3 regions of the Bacterioplanoides pacificum genome follow, and region 3 is predicted to be linked to each of the others. Evidence: riboswitches for the same ligand, from Rfam matches in the RefSeq annotation. Region 3 holds a riboswitch; each other region holds the start of a gene.
The links. Region 3 has a riboswitch for cobalamin ahead of ACFOMG_RS06745 (TonB-dependent receptor plug domain-containing protein). Riboswitches for the same ligand answer to the same signal wherever they lie in the genome.
Positions count from the first base shown of each region.

Region 1: another riboswitch for cobalamin. It lies ahead of ACFOMG_RS15850 (TonB-dependent receptor domain-containing protein); the one in region 3 lies ahead of ACFOMG_RS06745 (TonB-dependent receptor plug domain-containing protein).
Region 2: another riboswitch for cobalamin. It lies ahead of ACFOMG_RS09550 (cobaltochelatase subunit CobN); the one in region 3 lies ahead of ACFOMG_RS06745 (TonB-dependent receptor plug domain-containing protein).

Region 1 covers NZ_JBHRYB010000015.1:205,510-209,532, forward strand. The annotation lists gene ACFOMG_RS15845 (cob(I)yrinic acid a,c-diamide adenosyltransferase) at 1-115, opposite strand, end outside; gene ACFOMG_RS15850 (TonB-dependent receptor domain-containing protein) at 126-1,979, opposite strand; cobalamin riboswitch at 1,987-2,219, opposite strand; gene ACFOMG_RS15855 (two-component system sensor histidine kinase NtrB) at 2,238-4,023, opposite strand, start outside.
Region 2 covers NZ_JBHRYB010000007.1:6,568-10,590, reverse strand. The annotation lists gene ACFOMG_RS09565 (alkaline phosphatase) at 1-1,236, opposite strand, end outside; gene ACFOMG_RS09560 (DUF2149 domain-containing protein) at 1,516-1,827, opposite strand; gene ACFOMG_RS09555 (MotA/TolQ/ExbB proton channel family protein) at 1,820-2,266, opposite strand; cobalamin riboswitch at 2,403-2,532, shown strand; gene ACFOMG_RS09550 (cobaltochelatase subunit CobN) at 2,635-4,023, shown strand, end outside.
Region 3 covers NZ_JBHRYB010000005.1:463,908-467,930, reverse strand. The annotation lists gene ACFOMG_RS06745 (TonB-dependent receptor plug domain-containing protein) at 1-1,443, opposite strand, end outside; cobalamin riboswitch at 1,573-1,787, opposite strand; gene ACFOMG_RS06740 (PepSY domain-containing protein) at 1,921-3,318, shown strand; gene ACFOMG_RS06735 (hypothetical protein) at 3,475-4,023, shown strand, end outside.

The sequences.
Region 1 (4,023 bases), on a different contig from region 3:
CATCGCCAATGGCATGCATGCGGGCACTGCTTTTGCTGACCCGTGAGCCATCGCCCAGTCCTGTTTCACCTTTATCGCCGGTTTTAGTGGCAATTTTAGAGAGTCGGTTGCCCATGGTGTTAACCTCAGAAGTTGTAGCGCGATTTTAGCATCCAGCTGCGCCGCGGTGCAGGATAGCCGGATATTGTTTCATATTCACGATCTGAAATGTTATCAAGTCGTAAACCGACGGTAAGGTCCTGAATCACACGATAGTTAATGCTTGCGTTAAATAAGCTGTAACTGGCTAAACGTTCTCCGCCATCGGATTTAGGAGAGCCTTCATAATAAATACCTTCCAGCTGCGTAGAAACTGCACCGCTGTAATAGCGGATGATGGCCTTACTGCTGCGGGGGGAAATACGGCTCAGACGTTTTCCGTTTCCATCATTCTTGGCATCAAGCCAATCCTGACTCAGTTGCGAATTTAGAGAACTGTTCCACTGGTGTTTCCAGACCAGAGAGACTGAATCAACACTGGATTTTCCGATGTTTTCACTTTTAAACGCGACAGGATTATAAGTAATCTTGTTGTTAAAAATTGCCCGTTGGCCATTTAACTTTAAAGAGCCGTTGTTGTACGGTCTGAGGTACCCTAATGACCAGATTCTGGAGCGCTCTGGCTCCAGCTCATCATTGCCGAACCCCGGGTAATACAAGTCATTAAATGTTGGTGTTCTGAAAGCAGTGGCTTGTCCGGCGGAAATAACATCTCCATTCTCAGCCGTCAGTACAACCTGTGTATTAAACGAGCGGAACTGGCCATAGCGATTGTTGTTATCATGACGAGCTCCTAATTCGACGGACGCAAAGCTGTTGGTGTAACGGTAGCCGGTAATAATGCCGGTGTTGTTGTCTTTTGACTCGTCGTAGTCTTTGCCGGATTCGCTGATATCTGTTGATTGATAGTCAGAACCCAAAATCACAGAATGTTGTGAATTAACACGGTAACGACCAATGAGGCTGGCCGTGTTTTTTGTAGTGGCAAATAAATCATCTGCAGAGCGTTTCTGATGATCCTTATAGTCCCAGCTGTTATCTTCGCTGCGACCAGCCGCTGCACTGATTGTTAATTTTTCTGCAACGATCTGATATCTGGCAGAAAGTGCCTGATTATCAAAGTCGGCGTTGTTGCCAAAGTTACCATCGTACTCGTAGTTACCTTTACTACGCTGATAATCGAGTGCCAGCTTTTGTTGTTTGCTGATTTCGATCGCGGCTCCACCTGCAATGCTGTAACGCTCATGACCGTCTTTGTCACTTTCGTCATCATCTTTGATGTCGTAGCCATCACTGGCATCGTGTTGTGCATTGAAATAAAGACTTGTACGACCAATGCTGGTGGCAGTTCTCAGGTTCAGCTCTCTGTTTTTATCACTGCCAAAGGCCGCGGTCAGCTGGCTGTTATCTGTCTCGTTTCGGGTAATAATATTAATCACACCACCCTGGGCATCCGCACCGTATAACGCACCACGCGCCCCCTGAATTATTTCAATCCGCTCTACCTGTTCCGGTGCAATCAGATTAAAAGCCGTTGTTCCGTTTGTGCCCGTTCCTACGCGTTCACCATTAATCAATACTGTAATACGCTTGTTATCCAGACCGTTGATATAAAGATTGGTGGTGTTCAGGCGGCCACCATTCTGAGTAAATTGGATACCTGACTCGAGGTTGAGTAACTCCGGCAGTGATTGAGCGTTGCTCATCTCAATATGCTCACGATCAATGATAATCAATTGTGCATCATTGATGGTGTTTTCAGGTAAGCGCGTTGCTGTAACGGTTTGCGTATCCAGCTGGGTTTCAGCATAAGAAAATGTTGCTGAGATCAGTCCGGAGAATAAGATCAGTTTTTTCATAAGAGTCCGATAGGATTTATCCAATCGGCGGGAATCAAAACAAGTAGCCTCTGTTTTGGCTACTTCTTCTGTATCGCCCACCGCAATACGAGTTGAACATTATCAGGCCGGTATCCGGGCTGACGGCCTGTTACACAGTTTGAAACCTGTAACGCCAACTGACGCCTTCCCATAACGGTTAAGTTACAGTGGCTGAGGTCAGTCGGATAGGCCGATCACCGTTGCGGGGGCAGCATTGGATTGCTTCAGCGGGAGCTGAATGACACCAATTTCCCGTTTAACTTGATCGAAGATCAGAGCACCTGAGGGGCGGCAGAATATCCGCTGGCTGAAAACTGGTCAAGTTTCAGTGTTTGTTACCAAAGTCTGAGGAGCGGGGGCATTAAGTGGTAAAACAATTTCAAAACAGGATCCACCATCCTTACCTGACCGGTAATTAAGTTGTCCCTGATGATGGGCGGTGATAATAAAATACGAGACTGATAACCCAAGGCCTGTGCCTTCTCCCACGTCTTTGGTGGTGTAGAAAGGTTCAAAAATATGTGGGATATCAGCGCTCTTAATCCCCGGGCCATTGTCTTCAACCTGGATCACAATTTGTTGCTGTTGTGGAGCTGGTGCAGACTGTTGCTGGAGGAAGGCGCGAATCTGAATAGCTGGTGTTTGTTGTTGGCTATCATCCAGCGCCTGTTGTGCGTTTTTGATCAGGTTAAGCAGTACCTGTTCAATTTCACTGGGTACGCATGCGACGTCAGGCAGCGTTTTTGGCAGTTCGGTGTTAATCCGAATGTGTTTCAGATCACTGTCGGTGGTTGCAATGGTCAGGCTGGTTGTTATCAGGTCGTGGATATTAATGTGGCGTTTCTGCAGGTGGTCATTACGGGCAAACTGAAGCATGGAGCGGATGATGGTGGCTGCCCGTTCGCCGGCTTGCTGGATATGATCAATAAACAGAAAAATCTGACGTTGCTGTAAATAATGTTGCAGTTTCTCAAGATCGAGCCCGTGTTGATTGGCTGCTTTCTGGTTGGCACTGAGGCCGGCTTGCAGACGACGGCGAATATTCTGCACATTTTGTAATATCGCTCCCAGCGGATTATTGATTTCGTGTGCCATACCAGCGGCCAGGCCGCCGACCGACATCATTTTTTCGCTCTGCACCATTATTTCTTCCATGCGCAGACGTACGCTGACATCGTCAATACGAATCACACGGTTCGCCTGGCGGGCGTGCTGAATCGGGTAAATTAACAGGTCACCCGTGATGTTTTGTCCCAGACTGGGCAGGGCTAAACGTTCAATTTTTTCTGGTTGCGGTAACTCGCGCTCAAACAGAATATTTTGTGTTTCCAGTTCCGGAATCAGTCGCACCAGCCGGTGACCCACCAGTTGCTGTGGGTCATGTTGTAACCATTCTCCGGCCTGTTGGTTGCATTGTACGATGCGCAGTTGTTCATCGACGGCAAAAATGGCCGAGGGCATGGCGTGAAGTATATTATCGAGCAGGCTCTGGGTATTTTTCAGCTGGGTTTCAATACCGCGGCGAATCGAAACTTCTTTGGCCAGGTGGTCATTGATACGACGGGTTTCATCCGACAACCGGGTTGCCCGCCAGCGGGCACTTTCTGCCTGGTGCCGGGCACTGCGCAAATCCCGGTGACGCTGTTCCCGCAGCCAGAAAATATCGTTCAGGGCATTGACCAGCGGCTGGATATCCGGATCACTGGCGCTCAGCTGCACGTCACCGTGAGGTTGTTCGGCCTGTTGCTGTAACTCCTGTAATAACGTGTCGTAAGGAGAGCGTTGCCAGCGGCGGATTGCCAGATACAGCAGAAAACACAGCAACGCTGACAAGGAAACAACAAACAGGGTGGTTGTCAGGGTATCGAGCAGAAAAAAGCCGGGCAGGGAGGCACGGTTAATAATAGCCAGAGTAAAACGCTGTGGTTTGCCCTGTAGATCGTGATAACTGAGCGGAAACAACATCTGCCGGCCGTCGGTTGGCTGGGATTCTTCCGCCAGGTGGGCGTTAAGTTGGGGTGTTAACGTGTGTTGGTAGCTGTGAATCAAGCGTTGTTGCTGGTCGTTATACAGTGCGGCTTCGTCTATCTGATAATGTTGGGTC
Region 2 (4,023 bases), on a different contig from region 3:
ACTGCCGTCACTGTTGACCATCCCGTCACCCGCCAGGGTTTTAGCCTGCGGAATATCATGCTTGTGGTAAGCCACACCAAAACCACCAGTTTCGTGGTCGGCGGTGACAACCACCAGCGTATCGTCACGCTCTGCAACCCATTCGTACACCGCCTGAACCGCTTCGTCGAACTTCAGCATTTCGTGCAGTAACCAGCCGGCATCGTTAATATGACCTGCCCAGTCAATCTGACCACCTTCGACCATCAGGAAGAAACCATCCGGGTCCTGAGACAAAATATCCAGCGCTTTTTTGGTCATTTCTTTTAACGATGGCTCATCAGCACACTTATTGCCCGGCTCAACCGTTGCTGCATTTTTGCAGTGGGTATATTCAATACCATCGTTCATCGCTGAATCATCAAACAGACCCAATAATTTACCGCCGGATACCGCGTTCATCTGAGTGCGGTCAAAGGCCAGAGCGTAACCGGCATTTTTTGCTTCCGTTAATAAACGGCGATCATCATCCAGACTACGCTTGGTTTTTTTAATCACGTGCGACGGTGCATTTAACTCAGTCGCCAGTTCAGCAAACTTCTCTTTCCGCAGCGCTTTCTTCTGATCGTCATCCATGCCGGTTAAATCAACACCCGCCAATGGATCGTGAACCCAGTGACGTGAGCCACCACCCAGTAACACATCAACCTGAGCGGCTAATAAATCTTCCGCAATGTCATTTTCCAGGCTGCGGTGAGGACGGTGTGCAGCAAAACCCGCCGGCGTGGCGTGAGTTAAACGGGTATCGGTAATCAGGCCGGTGGCTTTACCCATTTTGCGGGCTTTTTCCAGAATGGTTTCGACTTTATTACCGTTATCATCCAGGCCAACCGCCTCAGAAATCGAGCCCTGCCCGGTCGCCAGCTGAGTGGCAGAACAGGCGGAATCCACCACCAGTCCGGCATTAGTACCCATCGGTGCGGTCATTGATAAACCCAGCGAACCATTTTCTGCCAGCTTCTGCAGACCGGTGACACGATCAATATGTGCGGCATTGGCCGGTGAACGACGGGCATATTCTTCCAGAATACCAACCTGCTGTGCGCCCATACCATCACCAATCATCAGAATCAGGTTTTTAACCTGTCCCTGAGAACCCGCGGGTTCGGACTTATTATCGGAATCTGAGTCACTGCCACAGGCAGTCAGCATGGATGCCGTCAGAACAGCAGCCGACAGCTTGGTTAACATTTTCATACCTTCATGACACCTTATTTTTGTTCATTATTAATCGGGATTGCCGGGTGGCTTCCTGCCCCGAAGCAAAGTGGTGCCGGATCGTAAAAGCACAAGATGACAGTAATATTGCAAACCAGATTGAATACTCAATCAGTGATATTTTTATCCTGAAAAGATACTTCTGGCCGCTTTTTCAGCGGCCATAAAACACATCACTCCATGAAAGCTGAAGCAAAAAAAGGAAGGAGAAAATAAGGTGCTTCAGGCAGACGGGCAATAACCCAGCAATACATTCTTTTATTGGCCAATTAAAATTAATTTGCCACTTTCCGGATCGCGGTAAACCTGGCCCATCGACTGGTAACCCTGGGTTTTACCATTTTCCAGTTGCTGGCGTAATGATTCCGGCATATCGGTTAATTCACGACTGTGCTGCAGCTGAATAGTATCCTGCAACTGAAAATGCTGGCGTAATTCCGGGCTGACCGCGACCAGTGCGGCAATTAAGCCACAGGCAAACACCAGCATAATATCCACCAGATTGGCTAACGGACCGAGTGGCTCATCATCCTGAGCATCGAAGGAAGAACTGCGCCAGCGATCAGTCATAAGCCGGCTCCAGTGCGGCAATGGCTTTATCGTACCAGCGGCGCCGAACCCGGCCTAAAACAAACCCCACAATGCCGGCTAATAACCCCACCACCGTGGTATCAAATGCCACCGTCATCGCTGTTGTTAACACCGATAATTCACCGTCACCCAGTGCTGCCAACCCTGGCCCGAGCGGAATCAGAGTGCCCATTAACCCCAGCATAGGAGCAATACGGGTAATAAAATCAGCCCGCTCAATCCGGCGCTTGCCCACTTCTGTTAATAACGTTTTATCACCACGTTTGATCAGCCGGCAAATACCACCAAAGCGCTCTCCCAATGCCAGGCCGGTTTCATATAAAGCCAGCAACAGAAAGAATAACAGCGCCCAGACAACCGGCTGTAATAACAGCGAAGTCACCTGATGCATCACATTTAACGACAACGAAGAAAACATAAATACTCCGGCACAAAATGTCGGGCCAGCAGACGGTGGCGCAACGAAAAGTGAGCGGCACATTAGCAGGAAAGCCCACCCTTGAAAAGCAACAACAATTGACATTCCGGCTGGCCGGGGGTAGAACAAGCGCCGACGTTTTTGCCCGCTTCGGTATACCCGATCTGTGGCAACGTGGAACCCGGTGTAACTCCGGGGCTGTACCCGCAACTGTCAGGGTGGCACACCCACCTGAGCCAGATACACGTAGCGTCGCTGGATAGTACACCGGGCGGGAATACTCGGTACTGCGAGTGAAGCCGTGGTTCTGTTACCCGCCTCCGCGGTACTTTTTCTCTCCCTCAAGGCCAACCGACTTGAGGTTATTTATGTTGTTTTATCGCTTATTGTCTGCCACCCGGCTGACACGGTTATTATTGTTGTTTGCAATCGCCGGCACGGCGCTGTTCAGTCAGGCAGAAACCAGCAATAACGATTACCTGCTGCTGTTAACCTCCCAGCGAAATGCGGAAACCGTTGCCGAAGCGGTCCGTTTATTTCAGCAGCAACATCCACAGTTATCCGTTCAGGCCCGTACCGACAGCCAGATTTATGAAGCAACCGAACAACAACGCCGGCAACTGGTATTAAATGCCCGGGCGATTATTGGTGCCGGATTATTCGGCCCGGCCGTTGCTGAACTGAGCCCGCTATTTTCCACCTTCCGCCAGCAGCACAAACCGCTGCTGGTGTTCAGCAGTGATCATCGCCTGGTCGCGATGAGCACACTGGCAGGACGAACCTTATTCAGCGATCAGCAACAGCTGCGGCAACTGAGCAAACAACGCCCGGGAGACAACTTTGCCGCCTGGCTGCAACAACAGCAACAGCACAACCCACAACAGGCACAGTGGTTACAGGCCCGCGCTTATTGGCAGGCCGGTGGCGAACATAACGTACAACAATTATTGAACTGGAGTTATCAGCAACTGGGAGAACCACTGCAGGCAGCAGCACCTGTGCCACAACCCCGGGTACGCTGGTACAGCAAAGGTACTCTGCATAACCAGCTGCCCGCGCCCGACCCGCGTCCGCTGGTTGTGGTGATCGACCATGCCGGAGGTGGCCGCCCGGCGGATGCTGCATTGTTACGCAACCTGTGCCAACAGATAGAACAGCAGCAACAACAATGTATCGCGGCACTGGCCTATTGGGGCGAAGCCGGCGTTAATGCCTTAAATGAACTGGTGCCTTATCAGCAACAACTCAGTGCCATCGTGATGCTGCAGGATTTTGTGATTGGTGGCGGCGAAGGTCGTCAGCGGGTTACCGAGTTATTAACACACTTTAATGTGCCGCTGCTGAAAGCGATTAAATTACGCGACCGCAGTGCCATGGAGCATCAGTTATCAGCCGACGGACTGGCGGCAGAAAAAGTATATTACCAGGTCGCCATGCCGGAACTGCAGGGTGCCTCTCAGCCGCTGATTATTGCCACCGCCGGCGAACAACATAACGACCCGCTCAGTGGTATCCGCATTCGCGCCATTGAAGCCAAACAGGATGGTCTGGCGGCATTAACCGCCCGCCTGAAACGCTGGCAAACGTTGCAACAAAAAGCCAATCAGGATAAACGCCTGGCCATTATTTATTACAACCATCCGCCCGGCCGCCATAACATCGGGGCAGATAATCTCGATGTACCGGCATCGCTGTGGCAGATACTTAATCAGCTCAAAGCGCGCGGTTATAACCTGGGAGAATTGCCGCAATCGCAG
Region 3 (4,023 bases):
CGCTGAACCAATTAACCGGTTAACCTGGCGGGTAAACAGCGTCAGGCCAATCTGCCGGTAAGCATCCTGGTAACGCACGCCGACGTTCAGATTTTTCCCCTCCTCCGGCGCCAGATCCGGATTTCCCTGAGTACAACAATCATCACTGGCGTATAACTCATAAGCACTCGGCAAACGGAAACTGCTGCCCAGCGCAGCAAACAGCTGAACATGGCTGGCCAGATTCAGCGTTCCGCTGGCATGACCAACCCAGCTATCACCTTCACCGGCGGGTTTATTGTAACGTCCCCCGAGTGAAAACTGCGCGTCTGACCATAATGACTCACGGCTGGCTAACTGCAAAAAAACCGCTTGTACCTGCTCTTGTTGTGACGCGATTTTCAGCACATCATCACTGCCGGAAAAATTCTGCATATCGTAGCCCAGACGAACATCCAGGCCAGCGACATCCGCCACCTCGGCCATCAGATTAATACCGCGGTCGGTGTAGCCCCAATAGTCGTAATTACTTTTTAATGCCAGCCCCGCCCCATCGTTATAAATTCTCAGGTAACGGGTATCCCACTGATGAAAATAACCTTTGACGTACAAACTGATATTGTCGCGGATACGGCCGTCCAGCTTAATATACGCCATATCCTCGGTGCGCTGATTCTGAGTCAGAAAGTTATCCGTTGGCCGCAGGTAATCCAGCTCCGCATTATGCTGCTGATATAAGGCTGACAGCCGCCAGTGTTGAGATAACTGATGTACCAGTTTGCCACCCATCACCGACACATCATAACCGCGCTTAGTATCGCTGGCGGATGGCTCCTGATGCTGCCGTTTAAATGCGCGGAAGCCTTCTGTCTGATCGTTACTGGCAAATAACAGATAACGTGTTTGCTCATTGCCACCCACCAGCCGTCCGCTGTGTGAACGACCTGCGTCTGAATGCAGCCCCAGCTGAACTTCACTGACCGCTCCCGGCTGCACGCTATGAGTCACAATATTGACCGCACCGGCAATCGCCTGGGTACCATAAAACAAACTCTGGCCACCTTTGAGTATTTCGATACGTTCGATGGCAGCGGCCGGAATGGTATCCAGCGGCGAAGTGCCGGCGTACAGGCGGTTATTAATACGGACGCCATCTACCAGCCAGAGAATATCGCCTGAGCGTGAACCCTGCAGTGACACACTGACATAATCAAAGGCACCGTTTTTGGGTGCAGCATATAAACCCGGCGCCAGCATCTGTAACGCTTTTGCCGCATCCTGAGCACCACTGAGACGAATGGCATCGGAGTCGATGATGACCAGTTCAGAACCGCTGGCAGCAATTTTCTCCGGCAGGCTGTGTTCCAGACTGCCGGCGGCGACCACAACATTGTCCAGCGTCGCAGGTTCGCCATGGCTGACGGCAACACACAACAGACAAAGATAAAATAACAACTGACGCATACACTGATCCTGTTCCGCCCATCACCGCCATACAAGGGTGTCGGGGCTTAGTTTTTTTTGCGAACAGGCAGGCAGGGAAAATGACAGGAAAAGACGGCCATGACCCACCAGTGACGCCCGCCGCAACACAGATTGGTTTGATCACAGGCAGGTCTCCGGACTTATAAAGGAGGTATGAACATTCGCCTTCCCATGCCGAAAAAATGGCTCAGTGGCTGTTTGAATGTTCTACTTTAATTACCGTTGCGGGGGCAGTTAAGGAATGGCTGAATATCAGCGCCACCTTATTCCCTTTTAATTTCTGTTTTGCAATAAAACAGAAAACCTGAAATACTTTTTTTGCTTCTTCCTACAAAAGCGCCGCAAGACTAATGTGTTGATCCGTTGAGGTCAAATAACACCATAAGCATCAACTCACTATTGCCGTTATCCGGTATTGTTGTTATCAGGTATTGTTGTTATCAGGTTGCTACGCGCATGAGCCACATCCGTTGGAAGAAGTACCTGTATCTGAGCCACAGATACAGCGGAATAATCACCTCATTCTTTATTTTTTTATGGTGCCTGTCCGGCATCATTATGATGTATGTCGCCTTTCCGAAACTGACGGAAACACAACGGCTGGAAAAATTACCCGCCATCCGGCAATTACCGCCATCATTATCCTTGCCGGAAGAATCACCTTCCGTGGTGCGTGCGTTAACGCTGGAATACATCGACCAGCAACTGGTGTTCCAGAGCGGGACCGGAACACCCGGTGATGCCCACACAGGCCTGCCACTGAAAGCCATCAGCGACCACCAGGCGCGCGCGATTGCGCGCAGTTTTTCCACCGCTGCCATCCGTTCAATCGACTTAATTGAGCGTGATCAGTGGACCGTCTATTCGCGCTTTCATCGCCACCGACCGTTATATAAAGTGCGCTTCAGCGACCCACAACACAGCGAAATTCACATCTCGTCAACAACCGGCCAGGTGGTGCAATACTCCACCCGCTGGCAACGGGGCTGGAGCTGGCCCGGCGCCGTTAGCCACTGGTTATATCCGACGGTGTTACGTCAGCATGGCAAACTCTGGTACTGGCTGGTCATTGCTCTGACGCTGATCGCTCTGCTGTCTGTCGTCAGCGGTCTCTGGCTCGGCATTCGTCAGCTGCGCCGCCGTCCGGGAAAACCACTGTCGCCGTATCGCGGCCTGCGCTGGTTGCACCACTGGGGTGGCGTGGGGTTATCGTTATTGTTATTCAACTTTTTGCTGAGCGGTTTATTATCCATGAATCCCTGGGGGCTGCTGGAAACGTCCCCCTCACCGTTGGTCGAAAAACTTCAGCCATACGCCGATAGAAACGCCATTAACAACAGCCTGCAGGCATTAGCCGCACAACCACTGCCGGCTTTTAAACAGCTCCGGCTGGCGCCCAGATTCGGTGAGGTTAACTGGATTATCACCAGCGCTGACGGTCAGCAACAACGTTTGGACAGCAACGGCCGGCCGATTCCCGGTGATCGCCGGCACCTCAGGCGGCTGGCACAAACACTGGCTGGCGACGCCGGCTACCAACTGTCATTACTGCACGACGCCGATGACTATTATTATGGCCATAAAACCACGCGCCCGTTTCCGGTATGGCGCCTGATCCTGAATGACGAATCACAATCGCGCTTTTATTTTTCCGCCACCACCGCCGAGCAACAGTTATACCTCGACCACAACGGCCGCAGTTATCGCTGGCTGTTCCATGCGTTACACCAGTGGGACCTGAGTGTTTTACGTCAGCGACCGCTGTGGGACATACTGCTGAACAGTGTGTTATTGCTGCTGACGCTGTTTGCAATCAGCGCCCTGATTATGGCCAAACAACGCCTGCAACGCTGAAAAAGCCATACGGGCGGCGGTTAAAATGGCGACCGATTCACAGCACGCCGGCGAGCGACTGGAAAAGCCAAGGCTGCGACTTATAATCCGCAGCCTCACCATTAATTGACAGCCCGGTTAGTATTGACTCAGGGCATCAGCGCCGAGGGATTATGTATGGCAAGATTCACGTTCGATCCGGCCAGAGGACTGCTGCTCAGCACCATCTTGTGTTTATCCGCCTGCCAGTTTGACAACACAGCCGATACAACCCAACGCCGCTCGCTGGTTGAACAGAGCAACAGCGAACTGACCGCCGGCGAATCCATTCATGGTGAGCTGACGACACAAAGTCCGCTGAATGCCAAAGATGGCAGCCATTACCAGTCACACCGTATCGAACTGGAATCCGGCCATATTATTTCTCTGGCAGCAGAAGGCAGTTTTACCGCACAGTTATCCCTGTACAACGACCAGAACACCTTATTAGCCAGTGATTCTCCGTTACGTTTCCGGATCGATAACAGCGGCCAGTATGCCGTTGTTGTCAGTGGCGCCAGCGCCGACAGCTACGGCCCTTATACCCTGTCGTCCAGCACAACGGCGTTAGCCGAAGTTGGCCTGCAGATTCCCGGCACCACCGCAGGCTGGCTGCAGCCGGGTGTGGCGCGTTCTTATATTCTGATGCTGGATCGCGACAGCGCTTATAAAATCGATGTCACCTCT